DNA from 2 places in the Aliidongia dinghuensis genome. Region 2 is predicted to be linked to the other one. Evidence: predicted binding sites of a transcription regulator. Region 2 holds the regulator's gene; the other holds the start of a gene.
What was found. Region 2 encodes PhoB, which activates phosphate uptake and scavenging genes when phosphate is short. Its sites were predicted from a motif close to TNTCATAAAACTGTCA; they were not measured.
Positions count from the first base shown of each region.

Region 1: the regulator PhoB is predicted to act here: its motif matches at 2,236-2,251, upstream of oppB (oligopeptide ABC transporter permease OppB).

Region 1 is NZ_BMJQ01000032.1:22,253-27,623, reverse strand. Features, by position in the region: gene IEY58_RS32975 (TonB-dependent receptor domain-containing protein) at 1-2,138, shown strand, start outside; gene oppB (oligopeptide ABC transporter permease OppB) at 2,504-3,424, shown strand; gene IEY58_RS32965 (ABC transporter permease) at 3,417-4,319, shown strand; gene IEY58_RS32960 (ABC transporter ATP-binding protein) at 4,321-5,331, shown strand; gene IEY58_RS32955 (ABC transporter ATP-binding protein) at 5,343-5,371, shown strand, end outside.
Region 2 is NZ_BMJQ01000012.1:126,488-131,858, forward strand. Features, by position in the region: gene pstB (phosphate ABC transporter ATP-binding protein PstB) at 1-745, shown strand, start outside; gene phoU (phosphate signaling complex protein PhoU) at 781-1,530, shown strand; gene phoB (phosphate regulon transcriptional regulator PhoB) at 1,527-2,219, shown strand; gene ppa (inorganic diphosphatase) at 2,400-2,933, opposite strand; gene IEY58_RS22145 (AmpG family muropeptide MFS transporter) at 3,035-4,303, opposite strand; gene IEY58_RS22150 (peptidylprolyl isomerase) at 4,465-4,953, opposite strand; gene IEY58_RS22155 (peptidylprolyl isomerase) at 5,100-5,371, opposite strand, start outside.

The sequences.
Region 1 (5,371 bases), on a different contig from region 2:
CCAACGGCCTGTCGTCGGGCATCCTCGCGAGCGACGCCTATACGCTCGGGCACCAGATAACCCCGGGCGTCTATGCGGGTGGTGGGCTGGCGTCCGGCGACATCGCCATCGCCGGTGCCGGCGTCTATTACGACTATCTGCCGCACGAGGATCTGACGGCCGGTCTTGACCGGACGCAGCTCAACTTCACCGCCCACTACGACATCGCGCCCAATGTCACGGCCGTGCTCGAGGGCTTCTACACGAACCGGCAGTCGACCCAGCTCCTGGCGCCGGAGCCCTGGGGTTCGAACGTGTTGACCCCGCAGTTCCCGAGCGGGCTCTATGTCGCGGCGAACTACATCGACAGCTCAGGCAACCTGGTCGCCAATCCCTACAACCCGACGAACCAAGCCAACGCCGCGGCGCTCTACGGCGCCACCAACCAGAACGTCTACATCTACAGCCGGCTCCTGAGCGGCAATCGGTACTACAGCGACGACATCGACACCTACCGCCTCCGGGCCGGGCTCGAGGGCACACTGCTCGGCAAGTACGACTGGCAGGCCGGCTACATCTACGGCAAGTCGGCGGCGACCTATCGCGTGTCGAACGAGGTGAATTTCTATCACCTGTCGCAGGAGCTGGGCATCAACCCGTGCGGCACCGAGCAGGGCTGCTCGATCGGAAACTTCTTCGGCACGAACACGCTCACCCAGTCGCAGCTCAACTATCTGTATTACACGAACACCGACACGAGCCAGATCACCCAGCAGATCGCCTACGGCAACATCGCGGGTCCGGTCTATCAGCTGCCGGCGGGGCCGCTCACCATGGCGCTCGGCTTCGAATACCGGACTGACGACATGTTCGATCATCCGGACTCGATCACCGCGTCGGGCGATGGGGCAGTCTATTCCGAGCCGACCCAGGGCGGCTACGCGACCGCTTCGGGTTATGCCGAGCTGAATGCGCCGCTGTTGTCGAACCTGCCGTTCGTCAAGATGCTGACGGCAGACCTCTCGACCCGCTACGACTACAACACGGTCTATGGCCGGGCGCTGACCTACAAGGCTGGACTCGACTATGCCGTCACCGACGAGTTGCGCCTGCGCGGCAGCCAGTCGACCGGCTTCCGCGCACCGCAGGTCAAGGAACTCTACGCCGGCAAGTCGCAGACCAACCCGTCGGGCACGGCTCTCGATCCCTGCGCGTCGGGCGGCCAGTTCTACGGCAGCGCCACCTGCGTGGCATCGCTCGCCGCAGTTGGCGCCACCAGCTCGACCGTCACTCAAGTCAACCAGCTCACGGCCGAGATCGGCGGCAACACCAACCTCAAGCCGGAAACGTCCCAGGAATGGACGATGGGTGGCGTCTACCAGCCGAAATGGGCGCCGGGCCTCTCGGTCACGGTCGATTACTACGACGTACTGGTACGCAACGAGATCAGCCAGTACGACGCGGAATCGCTGCTGCTTGCCTGCTACGGCAACGTCAAGTACCTGGTCAGCCAGGCCCAGGCCTGCAAGCTCGCAGGATCGCGCGCGGTCGGCACGGGCGACGTCGGCATCATCGATACGCTCAATGCCAACATCGGCGACGAGAGCACGAACGGCATCGACATCGCGATGAACTACCAGATCGCGACCGAGAAGCTCGGCCTGCCGGCCTGGGGCATGCTCTCCTTCAACGGCCAGGCAAGCTATCTCTTGAGCGACACGGTGACGTCGAACGGTACCACGATCCAGCAGGCCGGCACCTTCAACACGTCGACGGACAGCGCTGAGCCGCGCTGGAAGGCGCTCCTCAACGTGACCTTCGCGCGTGAGGGCTGGTCGTTCGGCTGGACCGCCCGTTACTACGGCGGCGCTCACAACTACGACGGCACGTCGGCTTGCGAGTACGGCACGCTCTCGAACTGCACGGGTTCGACCAAGGGGGCCGAGGACTACGAAGGCAACGAGGTCGCGGGCGTGTTCTACCACGACATCAACGTGACCTATAAGTTCAAGAACGTGAATCTGTCGGTCGGCGTCGACAATCTGTTCGACAAGGACCCGCCCTATGTCGGCGGCGCGCTCAACGCCAACTCGCTGGGATCGGCCGGCTACGACTATACCGGACGCTTCGTCTATCTGAAGACCTCGGTCAAGTTCTGATCGAGATTTGAGGCGTTTGGCCTTCGGGCCGGTGCCTCGCTTCCCAGGCGATATAAGTAACAAACAGAGTGGCGCGGAGGCGAAAGCCTTCGCGTCATTTCTTTTTGATGACGTGCGACCGCCAAGCGCCTTGCCGCTGGAGGCCAAGTCCTGGTAATGAGCCGGACATGAATCGTCGCGGGCCGGTCGGCGTCGGACGGTAGCTAGAACAAGAACCCAAGTCCGATGCTGCCAGGCCGGACGGCGTGCGCGTTTCCTAGAGATCCGGTGAGGTTTCAGTCAGGTGCGGCTGCGCGTCGCGCGATGCCGGCCCTCATGGTGACGCTCGGGACGCACGGGACCGCTGGAGAGGGTCGAGCGACCTCATGCTGAGATATTTGTTGCGGCGGCTTTTGGTGTCGATCCCGACTCTGTTCGCGATCATCGCCATTTCCTTTTTCATGATCCGCGTGGCGCCGGGCGGGCCGTTCGACGCCAACCGCAAGGCCACGCCCGAGGTGATGGCGAACCTGAATAAGGCCTATCACCTGGACGAGCCCTTGCCTGTGCAGTTCGGCCGCTATCTCTGGGGCGTGCTGCACCTGGATTTCGGCCCCTCGTTCAAGTACCGCGACTACACCGTGTCCGAGCTGATCTTCCGGGGCTTCCCGATCTCGCTTGAGATCGGGCTTTGGGCCATGTTGATCTCGGCGAGCATCGGCATCTTCTTGGGCACGCTCGCGGCCCTGAAACAGAACAGCGCCTGGGACTACTCGGTCATGACCGTCGGCATGACCGGCATTGCCATCCCGACCTTCGTCATGGCGCCCATTTACCAGTTGATCTTCGGCTTGGCCTTGGGCTGGCTGCCGGTCGCGGGCTGGGACGGTCATTGGCAGCACAAGATCCTGCCGGTGCTGGCGCTCTCGATCCCGAATATCGCCGCGATCTCGCGGCTGACCCGCGGCAGCATGATCGAATCGCTACGTTCGAACCATGTGCGCACGGCGCGCGCCAAGGGCCTCGGCATCCGGCTCACCGTCACTCGCCACGCGCTCCTGGGCGGCCTGTTGCCGACCTTGGCCTATCTCGGGCCTGCCACCGCCGGCATCGTCACCGGCTCGGTCGTGATCGAGCGTGCCTTCGCCATCCCCGGCATCGGCCGCTATTTCGTCGAGGCGGCGTCCAACCGCGACTACACGCTGGTGATGGGCACGGTCATTTTCTACGGCGTGCTCATCATCATTGCCAATCTGGTCGTCGATCTCATGTATTCGCTGGTCGATCCGAAGGTGCGCTATGAGTGACGCCGCGTTTGAGCTCATCCATGAGTCCGAGCACGGCGCCGGCGTCGGCGGCCGGTCCAAGCTCAAGGACGGCTTCGCGCGCATGCGGCGCAACCGCATGGCCATGGTCGGCCTGGTCGTGCTCTCGCTCATCGTGCTCGCCTGCGCGTTCGGGCCGTTCGTGCTGCCGTTCGACCCGAACGCGTCCGACTTCGACAGCATCTCGATCCCGCCGTCGCTCACGACCGGCCATGTCTTCGGCACTGACGACCTCGGCCGCGACTTGCTCGCCCGCGTGCTCGAAGGCGGCCGCACCTCGCTCCTGATCGGCGTGCTCGCGACCATCGTTGCGATCGTCATCGGCATCAGCTACGGCGCCGTCGCCGGCTTCTTCGGCGGCGCCGTCGACACGGTCATGATGCGCATCGTCGACGTGCTCTACAGCCTGCCGTTCCTGTTCTTCGTCATCATGTTGACCATGGTGCTGGGCCGCGGCATGGAATCGATCCTGATCGCGATCGGGGCGCTCCTGTGGCTCACCATCGCCGTCATCGTGCGCGGCCAGACCTTGAGCTTGAAGCACAAGGAATTCATCGAGGCGGCGCGCGCCGGCGGCATGAAGCCGTTCTCGATCGTGCGCCAGCACATCATCCCGAACACGATCGGCCCCGTCATCGTCTATGCGAGCCTGCTGGTGCCGGAAGTGATCCTCGGCGAGAGCTTCCTGTCGTACCTGGGGCTCGGCGTGCAGGAGCCGCAATCGAGCTGGGGCACGCTCATCGACGGCGGCGCCCAGGCGATGGACACGGCCTGGTGGCAATTGGTCGTCCCCGGCCTGTTCCTGGCGGCGACGCTGTTCAGCCTCAATTTCATCGCCGACGGGCTGCGCGACGCATTCGATCCGAAGGACCGCTAAGATGGCCGCAACCAAGATCGCCGAGCGGCCCGCGACCGCCGTCCGCAAGGGTGAGCCCATTCTCGCCGTCGACGACCTCAGGGTCGAATTCCGCACCGACAGCGGCAAGGTCGCCGCGGTCAACGGTGTCAGCTTCAGCCTCAACGCCGGCGAGATCGTCGGCATCGTCGGCGAGAGCGGCTCTGGCAAGAGCCAGATCCTGATGTCGCTCATGGGCCTGCTCGCCAAGAACGGCCAGGCCTCCGGCAGCGTCAAGCTCCGCGGCCAGGAAATCCTCGGCATGAGGGACGAGGAGCTGGACAAGCTCCGCGGCGCGTCCATGTCGATGATCTTCCAGGATCCGATGACCTCGCTCAACCCGTTCCTGCGCATCTCGACGCAGCTGACCGAGGTGCTGGTGAAGCACCGCGGCATGGGCAAGGACGAGGCGATGAAGCGGGCGATCGAGATGCTCGACGCCGTCTCGATCCCTGACGCCGCCCGGCGCATCCGGCTCTATCCGCACGAGTTCTCGGGCGGCATGCGCCAGCGCGTGATGATCTCCATGGCGCTCTTGTGCCAGCCCGCGATCCTGTTCGCCGATGAGCCGACGACGGCACTCGATGTTACGGTCCAGGCGCAGATCCTCGACCTCATGAAGGATCTGTCGGCTGACCTCGGCACGACGGTCGTGCTGGTGACGCACGACCTGGGCGTGGTGGCCTCGCTCTGCGACCGGGTGATCGTGCTCTATGGCGGGCGGATCATGGAAAGCGGGCCGGCGGAGGAGCTCTTCGCCGACCCGAAGCACCCCTATACGCGCGGCCTGCTGAATTCGACGCCGCGGCTCGACGAGCAGACCCATGGCGAGCTGCACACGATCCCGGGCCAGCCGCCGGCGGTCGCCAAGGAAGCGGCCGGCTGTCCGTTCGAGCCGCGCTGCGCGTTCCGCGAACCGCGCTGCAAGACCGTGCGCCCGATCCTTCAAGACAACGGCACGCGCAGCGTCGCCTGCCATGTCGTGAGCCTATGACTGGTGTCCCTATGAGCGAACCGCTGCTCAAGATCGAGGA
Region 2 (5,371 bases):
GATCGAGATCAAGGATCTGCGCTTCTACTACAAGAAGTACGAGGCGCTGAAGACGATCAACCTGACGCTCGCCGACAAGCGGGTGACTGCGTTCATCGGTCCCTCGGGCTGCGGCAAGTCGACCCTGCTGCGCGTGCTAAACCGCATGTACGCGCTCTATCCGGAGCAGCGGGCAGAGGGCCAGGTGCTGGTCGACGGCGAGAACATCCTCGACCCCAAGGTCGACCTCAACCTGCTCCGGGCCAAGATCGGCATGGTGTTCCAGAAGCCGACGCCGTTCCCGATGTCGATCTTCGACAACATCGCGTTCGGCATCAATCTCTACGAGGACCTGCCGCGCGCGGAGCTCGAGGACCGGGTCGAGCAGGCGCTCCGGAAGGCGGCCCTCTGGACCGAGGTCAAGGACAAGCTGAAGCAGTCGGGCCTGGGCCTCTCGGGCGGCCAGCAGCAGCGCCTCTGCATCGCGCGCGCCATCGCGGTGAAGCCAGAGATTCTGCTGCTGGACGAGCCCTGCTCGGCGCTCGACCCGATCTCGACCCAGAAGATCGAGGAGCTGATCTCGGAGCTTAAGACCGACTATTGCATCGTCATCGTCACCCACTCGATGCAGCAGGCGGCGCGCAGCTCCGATTTCACCGCCTTCATGTATCTGGGCGAGCTCATCGAGTTCAACGACACCGAGACGGTGTTCACGAACCCGCATAATAAGCGCACCGAGGATTACATCACCGGCCGGTTCGGCTGAGGCTCGAGAGCGAAAGCGCGGGGCAGGAGCAGGGCATGCCGACCGATCACATCATGAAGACCTACGACGACGAGCTGAAGCGGCTCAACAACGCCATCATCCGCATGGGTGGATTGGCGGAGAGCCAGGTCGCCGCCTCGATTCAGGCGACCGTCAAACGCGACAGCGAACTCGCCCACGAGGTCGTCGAGCAGGACGCGCAGGTCGATGCGCTCGAGGCCGAGGTCGAGGCGCTCGCCATGCGGCTCCTGGCGCTCAGGCAGCCGATGGCGCGCGACCTGCGCGAGATCGTCTCGTCGCTCAAGATCGCGTCCGACCTCGAACGGATCTGCGATTATGCGGCGAACGTGGCCAAGCGCTCGATCGCGCTCAACCAGGCGCCGGTGGCGAAGCCGGTCTACGCCATTCCGCGCATGGGCAAGCTCGCCCAGGCGCTGATCAAGGACGTGCTCGACGCCTATGTCCAGGGCGATGCCGACAAGGCCATGCACGTCTGGCTCTCGGACGAGGAGCTGGACGAGCTCTATACGAGCCTGTTCCGCGAACTCCTGACCTACATGATGGAAGATCCGCGCAGCATCACCGCCGGCACGCATCTCCTGTTCATGGCGAAGAATATCGAGCGGATCGGCGACCACGCGACCAACATTGCCGAGACGATCTACTACCTCATCCATGGCACGCCGTTGAAGGAGGCTCGGCCGAAGCGCGACCGGTCGAGCACCTCGGTCGTTCTGCCGGGGCCGGTCGCGGTCGCCACCACCGATAGCGAAGAGACGAAATGAAGCCTCTGGTCATGATCGTCGAGGACGAGGCGCCCCTCGTCACTCTGCTCAAGTACAATCTGGAAAAGGAAGGCTTCGGCGTCTGCGAGGCAACCGACGGCGAGGAGGCGCTGGTGCAGATCGCCGAGCGCAAGCCCGACGTCGTGCTGCTCGACTGGATGCTGCCGCTCGTCTCCGGCATCGAGGTCTGCCGCCAGATCCGCCGCTCGCCCACCTCGCGCACGCTGCCGGTCATCATGCTGACCGCGCGCGGCGAGGAGGCCGACAAGATCCGCGGCCTAAACAGCGGTGCCGACGACTACATCACCAAGCCGTTCAGCCCGTCGGAGCTGATCGCGCGGGTGCGCGCCGTCATGCGCCGGGCGAAGCCCGACAGCGCCGGCGAGAGCCTCGGCTTCGCCGACGTGTCGATGGATCTCGCAGCCCATCGCGTGACGCGCGGCGGCCGGCCGATCCATCTGGGCCCGACCGAGTTCCGCCTGCTGCGCTTCCTCCTGGAGCACCCGGGCCGGGTGTTCTCGCGCGAGCAGCTGCTGGACGCGGTCTGGGGCCACGACGTCTATGTCGAGCCGCGTACCGTCGACGTGCACATCCGCCGCCTGCGCAAGGCCCTGAACGGCCCGAACGAGATGGATGTCATCCGCACCGTCCGCTCCGCCGGCTACGCGCTCGACGAGGCGCGGGACTGAACGATATCCCCATCATTCCCGCGCAGGCGGGAATCCAGGGTTGCCGGAAAGATCCTTCGCTTGCCCTGGATCCCCGCCTCCGCAGGGATGACGGAATGAGAGCGTAGGTCCTCCAAAAGCAACAAAGGGCGCCGCCGGTCATCCGGCGGCGCCCTTCGCTTGTTCAATCCTAGGCCCGGCTCAGCGGTCGGCCCTGTAGCGCTCCATGCCCTGGCGGATGAGGTCGGCCGCCTCTTCCGGGCCGCACCAGTGCTTGACCTTCACCCACTTGCCCTTCTCCAGGTCCTTGTAGTGGGTGAAGAAATGCTCGATCTGCTCGATCAGGATGTGGTGGATGTCCTTGTAGGACGTCACGTCCTCGTAGAACGGGTGCAGCTTGTTGACCGGCACCGCCAGGATCTTCTCGTCCTGGCCGCTCTCGTCCTCCATGATCAGCGCGCCGATCGGGCGCGACGGCAGGACGACGCCCGGCACCAGCGGATGGCGGCCGAGGACCATGCAGTCGACCGGGTCGCCGTCGTCGGACAGCGTGTGCGGGATGAAGCCGTAATGGGCCGGATAATGCATCGCCGTATGCAGGAACCGGTCGACGAACATGGCACCCGATTCCTTGTCGACCTCGTACTTGACCGGCGGGCCGCCCATCGGGATTTCGATGATGACGTTGACGTCGTAGGGCGGATTCTTCCCGGTCGGGATCTTGCTGATATCCATTAGGCGTCTCGAAACGTTTGAGGTCGGTGAAGCGTCCAGCCGGAAGCGCCCGGAGGGAGCGCGGTCGCGATCAATGAGCTCTGGGCAATAGGCCCTGGGCTCTAACGCCCGCTGCTGCCGATTTCTTCCGCGAGGCCGCCCTCGGGCCGGGTCCGGAGCGCCAGCCACAGGAGCAGCGCCAGACCGGGCAGGGGCAGGCCGATCGAAAATACGAAGAACCACAGCCAGCCGAGCCAATCGGCAGCCGCACCGCCGGCGGATACGAAGAAGTTCCGGGCGAACGCGGCCAGCGCGGAGAGTAGCGCATATTGCGTTGCGGTATAAGTCCGGCTGCACAGGGCAGATAGGTACGCAACGAATGCCGCGGAGCCGATGCCGCCCGCGACGTTCTCGAACGCGATGGTCGCCGTCAGCACGGTCAGGTCATGGCCGGCGAGCGCCTGCGCCACATACATGGCGTTCGATCCCATCTGCAGGACGGCGCCCAGGAACAGCGTGCGGATGGTGCCGTAGCGATAGACGAGCGAGCCACCCAGCGCCACGCCGACGATCGTGGCGATGATGCCGAACACCTTGCTGATGCTGGCGATCTCGATCTTGGAGAAGCCCAGCGACAGATAGAGCGGCCCGGCGTAATGGCCGGTCACCGCATCGGCCATCTTGTAGACGAGAACGAAGAGGAGGATGAGAAACCAGCGCGGGCGCAGGGCGAAGTCGCGGAAGGGCGCCAGCACGGTCTCGGCGAAGCCGCCGCGCGGCGCGCGCTCGACCTGGGGCTCCGGCGTCGCCAGCACGGTCGCAACGCCGACCAGCATGAGTGCCGCCATGACCTGATAGGCGGCGGGCCAGCCCCAGGCGGCAGCGGCATAGAGCGCGCCCGCGCCGGACGCGATCATGCCCAGCCGATAGCCGAACTGGGTCGCGGCCGCACCGGCGCCCTGCTCCTCCGGCAGCAGAAGCTCGACGCGATAGGCGTCGACGACGATGTCCTGGCTCGCCGAAAAGAAGGCGACGAGCACGGCCATGAGGGCGGTCGGCACGGGGGCGGCCGCCGGGTCGGTCAGGCTCAGACCCAGGAGGCTGAGCGCGACGCCGGCCTGGAACAGGATCGCCCAGGAACGGCGGCGGCCGAGACGGCGGGTCAGGCCCGGGATGGCCAGCCGGTCGACCAGCGGCGCCCAGAGGAACTTGAAATTGTACGAGACGGCGACGAGTGCGAAGAGGCCGATCTCGCGCAGCGAGACCTGGGCGTCGGCGAGCCAGAGTGCCAGCGTCGAGCCGCTCAAGGCGAGCGGCAGCCCGCTCGAGAAGCCCATGCCCAGGATCGCGACGAGGCGCGGGCGGCCGTAGATCCTGATCGTCTCAAGCATCTCTAGTGCATGATGGAATTAGATTTGCTCTCGGTTCACGCGGTCGCCGCTCGTTTGGCTCCCTCTCCGCCCTGAGGGCGGAGAGGGACTTGTACGGCGCTCCGATCGAACCTGATGCATATCGTTCTAGGAGGCCACCCGCAGGGTCCAGGATCGGGCGCTCAGGCCGCTTCGACGTCGGCCGCGACCTTCATGCTCACGATCTTGTCCGGGTCGGTGACGCTGCCGTTGCGCGCCGAGTTGCCCTTCTTGATCGCGTCGATGTGCTCCATGCCGGAGACGACCTCGCCCCAGGCCGTGTACTGGCCGTCGAGATGTGGCGAGGTGCCGAGCATGATGAAGAACTGGCTGTCGGCCGAGTTCGGGTCCATGGCGCGCGCCATGGAGCAGACGCCGCGGACGTGCTTCTTGTCGTTGAATTCGGCCTTGAGCTTGCTGCCCGAGCCGCCGGTGCCGTCGCCGCGCGGGCAGCCCGTCTGCACCATGAAGCCGTCGATCACGCGGTGGAACACGATGCCGTCGTAGAAGCCCTCACGCGCCAGCCGCTTGATCTGGGCGACATGGTTCGGCGCCAGGTCGGGGCGCATTTCGATGACGACACGGCCGGTCGGCACTTCGAGATAGAGGGTGTTTTCGAGATCTGCCGCCATGGCGGTCCTCCAGCGTTCCGGAAAGGAAAAAGTCGCGGGACCTTAGCGATCCCGCGACGGTCTAACAAGTCGGGCTGGCAAGTCGAGCTGGCAAGTCGAGCTGGCAAGTCGAGCTGGCAAGTCGGGCCGGCAAGCCGGCGGATGCCTTACGACTTCTTGTCCGCGTCGGCCGCGATCTGCAGGCGGATGATCTTGTCCGGATGGGCGACGGCGCCGTTGTTGGCCTCGGTCCCGGCCGCGAGCTTGTCGACGAACTCCATGCCCGAGACGACCTGGCCGAAGACGGTGTACTTGCCGTCGAGGAAGCCCGCGTCGCCCGTGGTGATGAAGAACTGGCTGTCGGCGGAATCGAACGAGTTGGCGCGCGCCATGCCGACGATGCCGCGGGCGAAATGCTCGTGCGAGAATTCCGCCTTGA